Regions from separate parts of the Rosenbergiella sp. YN46 genome, predicted to be linked through region 1. Evidence: predicted binding sites of a transcription regulator. Region 1 holds the regulator's gene; the other holds the start of a gene.
What was found. The regulator Fur, encoded in region 1, represses iron uptake genes when iron is present. The targets are predictions, from matches to a motif close to ATAATAATGAGAACNACTATCAA.
Positions count from the first base shown of each region.

Region 2: the regulator Fur is predicted to act here: its motif matches at 967-989, upstream of sodA (superoxide dismutase [Mn]).

Region 1 is NZ_JAZHEE010000006.1:45,249-47,657, reverse strand. It holds gene glnS (glutamine--tRNA ligase) at 1-724, shown strand, start outside; gene fur (ferric iron uptake transcriptional regulator) at 833-1,285, opposite strand; gene fldA (flavodoxin FldA) at 1,577-2,107, opposite strand; gene ybfE (LexA regulated protein) at 2,258-2,409, opposite strand, start outside.
Region 2 is NZ_JAZHEE010000018.1:61,050-63,458, reverse strand. It holds gene rhaT (L-rhamnose/proton symporter RhaT) at 1-757, opposite strand, end outside; gene sodA (superoxide dismutase [Mn]) at 1,190-1,810, shown strand; gene V3W49_RS13875 (hypothetical protein) at 2,162-2,404, shown strand.

The sequences.
Region 1 (2,409 bases):
CGTTACCAAACAGGACAACACCGTTGAAATGGCGTCGCTGGAAGCCTGTATTCGCGAAGATCTCAACGAGAACGCGCCGCGTGCGATGGCGGTTATCGATCCGGTTAAGTTGATCATTACTAACTATCCGCAGGGGCAGAGCGAGATGGTTACTATGCCGAATCACCCGAATCGTCCGGAAATGGGCAGCCGTGAGGTGCCTTTCAGCGGCGAAATCTGGATCGATCGCGCCGACTTCCGCGAAGAAGCGAACAAGCAGTATAAGCGCCTGGTGCTGGGCAAAGAGGTGCGTTTGCGCAACGCCTATGTGATTAAAGCCGAAGAGGTGGAAAAAGACGCCGATGGAAATATCACCGCGATCCGCTGCAGCTACGATGCCGATACGCTGAGTAAAGATCCGGCCGATGGGCGCAAGGTAAAAGGGGTGATTCACTGGGTCAGCGCCGCCCATGCGCTGCCTATCGAAATTCGCCTCTACGATCGCCTGTTCAGCGTGGCGAACCCGGGCGCGGCGGAAGACTTCCTTTCCACCATTAATCCCGAGTCGCTGGTGGTGAAGCAGGGTTATGGCGAACAGAGCCTGAAAGCGGCGCAGCCGGAAAAGGCTTACCAGTTCGAGCGTGAAGGGTACTTCTGTCTTGACGGACTGACCAGCAGCGCCGACAAACCGGTGTTTAATCGCACTGTTGGTCTGCGCGATACCTGGGCGAAGACTGGCGGCTAAGCGCGATATCGTCGGTACAAACAAAAAACCCCACGATGGTGGGGTTTTTTATGGCAATAAAAAACCGGAGAGCGCTCTCCGGTTTTTTTGACGCTGGCCCGGACGTGATTACTTCTTGCTGACCTCATGGGCGTCATCGCTTTCCCGACAGTCGCCTTCGGCGCAGTGGCCATACAGATAGAGGCTGTGGTTGGTCAGGCGGATATTATGCCGGGTGGCAATTTCACGCTGCCGTGTTTCAATAGAATCATCGCTGAATTCAATCACTTTGCCGCAGTCCAGACAAATAAGATGATCGTGATGATGCTGCTGCGTCAGTTCAAAAACGGATTTTCCGCCTTCAAAGTTGTGACGGGTGACGATACCTGCGTCGTCGAACTGGTTCAGCACGCGGTAAACCGTGGCCAGACCAATTTCTTCCCCCATATCGATCAGTCGTTTGTACAAGTCTTCCGCACTGACATGATGGTTTTCAGGCTCCTGTAACACTTCCAGGATCTTTAACCGGGGAAGCGTGACTTTCAGGCCGGCCTTCTTTAATGCGGTATTGTTGTCAGTCATGCGGAATATGTCCTGTTGCTTAATGACTTAGCTCCTCTGGAGCACTGCATAGAATTCATAAAAAAAGATGAATGCGTCTCATTATAGAGCCGTGAAGGGTAAATGAAAACCGCGTTCAACCTGCAAAAATGTGAATAAAAAAGTGGGAAAATTTATGCCAGATGCGGCATCTGAGCCCATTTTACCGGACATATTGTACTACTTAGTGGGGCAAAGTTAAAAAATTGTATCAATTATTACTATCGGTTATATCTATTAATGCGGCGCAGATCGCGCCGCAGCAGGCTATTATCAGGCGTTGATAATTTCATCAAGATGCAGCTCTTCGGAGATCTGCTTAACCCATTTTTCAACGCGCTCGTTGGTCAGTTCCGGCTGACGATCTTCGTCGATAGCCAGGCCCAGGAAATGGTCGTCATCGGCCAGCCCCTTGGACGCTTCGAAGTGGTAGCTTTCGGTCGGCCAGTGGCCCACAATGGTGGCGCCGTTCGGTTCGATAATGTCGCGAATGGTGCCCAACGCGTCGCAGAAGTATTCCGCATAGTCTTCCTGATCGCCGCAACCAAACAGCGCAACCAGCTTACCGTTGAAGTCGACTTCTTCCAGCGTGGGGAAGAAGTCGTCCCAGTCGCACTGCGCTTCACCATAGTACCAGGTCGGGATTCCAAGCAGCAGAATATCGAAGCCTTCCAGGTCTTCTTTGCTGCTTTTAGCAATATCATGCACCTCAGCAACTTCTTTACCGAGCTGTTTCTGAATCATTTTCGCGATATTTTCGGTGTTGCCGGTGTCGCTGCCGAAAAAAATGCCTACGATTGCCATGAGTAAAGTAACCTCTTGAATCTAAAAAAGTATGGTGGCTGCGTAATGCCCACGGATAGGGCAATCATAGCAGAAGCCCTTCGAGTGCGGAAACCGCTATTCGTCGCAGGGTGCACAGTATGCAACATGCCGGGCGGCGTAAGGGCGGTCTTAGCCCCGGAGCTGGGCGAGCTGGCTCAGCAGAATCTCTTCGATAAGCTCGCTGCGGCTGATGTTGCGCGCATGGGCGAGCTCATTGAGCGCATCCACGGCTTCGCCGTTAAGCTTCAGCTCAACGCGTTTCAGGCCGCGGACTTTATCGC
Region 2 (2,409 bases), on a different contig from region 1:
GCTTCATCACGGACAGATCCGCTTTCAGTGAAATCCCGGGTACTTTTGCCAGGCGGATGAAGCAGAACCCCAGGTTGATTAGCGCGCCGCCGCCCATAATCACCACGTAGCTGGGCAGCGCGACGTACATGGGGTCGACGCCCAAAGCCGCGGCGGCTTCGTGCATCGGTTTGGCGGCATCCATGGCGAAGGACATTCCGGCAGAGAAAATGCCGCACATCACCGCCAGAATCAGCCCTTTCTTCAGATTGAATTCTTCGGCTTTAATGCCCATCTGGCGCTCTTTCAATTGACCCGCCCGGGTGACGATCGCGACGCCAATCAGCGCCACCAGTACGCCCAACAGGGTCATCTGACCGCCAGGGGTGCCGATCAACACGCCGAATTTTCCGTTCAGAATGGGGGTCATCAGCGTGCCGACAATCAGGGTAATACCGATGGCGATACCGATACCCATCGACATGCCGAGGTAACGCATGGTGAGCCCGTAGTTGATATTGCCGATCCCCCACATGGCACCGAACAGAAACACCGGCAGCAGAGTGGAAGCGTTAAATGAGCCGTAATAGGCCCAGAAATTGGGTAGCAGCGCGGCGCTGATAGCCCAGGGGAGGATTATCCAGGAGACAATTCCGCCCACCGACCACATGGTTTCCCATGACCAGTTTTTGACCTTTTTAAAGGGGGCATAAAAGCAGGCGGCGCTGGCGGCGCCCACCAGATGCCAGAGGATGCCCGTTGAAATCGCGTCGTTCATTTTTTGGTTCTCCCTGGGGGGTGTGGGCATACGCTCGCGGCGTTACCCGTCTGGCAGTCTAAAAAAGAGACGGCCGGAAGAACCTTTACACCGCTGCCGTAATGGTGCTGCGGCTGGCAAAATGATCAGGAATCGCTTGTATGGCTTCACATTTTTACTATCATAACCAAAGGTTATGGTTTAGTTATATGCGCACAAAATGTATGGCATTGATAAACATTTTCAATATCATTTAATTAACTATAATGAACCGAATGCTTACGCGGCATTAACAATTTGCACTCCAAATAATTCGAATTGCAGGAAGGCGGCGGCGCAGCGAATCCCCGGGAGCTTACGTCAGTAAGTGACTGGGGTGAGTGAGGAAAGCCAACGCACATGCAGTTCGGAGTATGACGAGTATGCCGCCCGACAATAAATGGAGAGAAGAGTATGAGCTATACACTGCCATCCCTGCCGTACGCCTACGACGCGCTGGAGCCGCACTTTGACAAGCAGACGATGGAAATTCATCACAGCAAACACCATCAGACCTATGTGAACAACGCCAATGCCGCGCTGGAAAGCCTGCCGGAGCTGGCTGCTCTGCCGGTAGAAGAACTGATTACCCGTCTGGATCAGGTTCCGGCCGATAAGAAAACCGCGCTGCGTAACAACGCTGGTGGTCACGCTAACCACAGCCTGTTCTGGAAAGGTCTGAAAACGGGTACCACCCTGCAGGGCGATCTGAAAGCCGCCATCGAGCGTGATTTCGGTAGCGTTGAGAAATTCCAGGAAGAGTTCGAGAAAGCCGCTGCAACCCGTTTCGGCTCCGGCTGGGCCTGGCTGGTGCTGAAAGGCGACAAACTGGCTGTAGTTTCTACCGCTAACCAGGATAGCCCGCTGATGGGTGAAGCCATCTCTGGCGCTTCCGGCTACCCGATCCTGGGTCTGGATGTGTGGGAGCACGCTTACTACCTGAAATTCCAGAACCGCCGCCCGGACTACATCAAAGCATTCTGGAACGTGGTTAACTGGGACGAAGCTGCAGCGCGTTTCGCCGCTAAAAAATAATCGCGTCTCTTAAGACCAACAAGCGGGCCTTCGGGCTCGCTTTTTTTTGGTCTATTCCCGAAGTATCTCTGCAAAATCGGCAAAGTTCGTTTGGGATAAATAGTTAATTTGTTCTTATCTATTATCTATTGATTTTGTGGTTTTTGACGTATCTTACTCACAATTAGCGTATGGTTAACGTATTTTTAATGAAATTAATCCTAAAAACATTCAAATTTCTAATATTTGTGCCAGGATTTAACTCGTCACAGAAATGACAGCTCAGCCAGGAGGGTGAAAGGATGCAGGGGCAGTTATGGTGACATCACGGTCTGAACCATTATGTAAACACTGACAATGAGTGAGGAAACTATGATGACAGGTAAAGCAGGTGTACAAGCGGAAGCAAACATGATCGAACTGTCGGACGAGATGCTGGACGATGTTTCAGGTGGTTCCGTTTTGAGCACTGTGGTGAGCGTAGCGAAACTGGCAGATAAAGTGCTTAATGGTGTTGGTGACACTGCGGGTGAGGCTGCGGGAACCGTAGGCGATACCGTGAGCGGCATTCTGAAGGGTGTACTGGGCGGACTTTTCGGTTCCTCTTCGAAGTAAGCGTT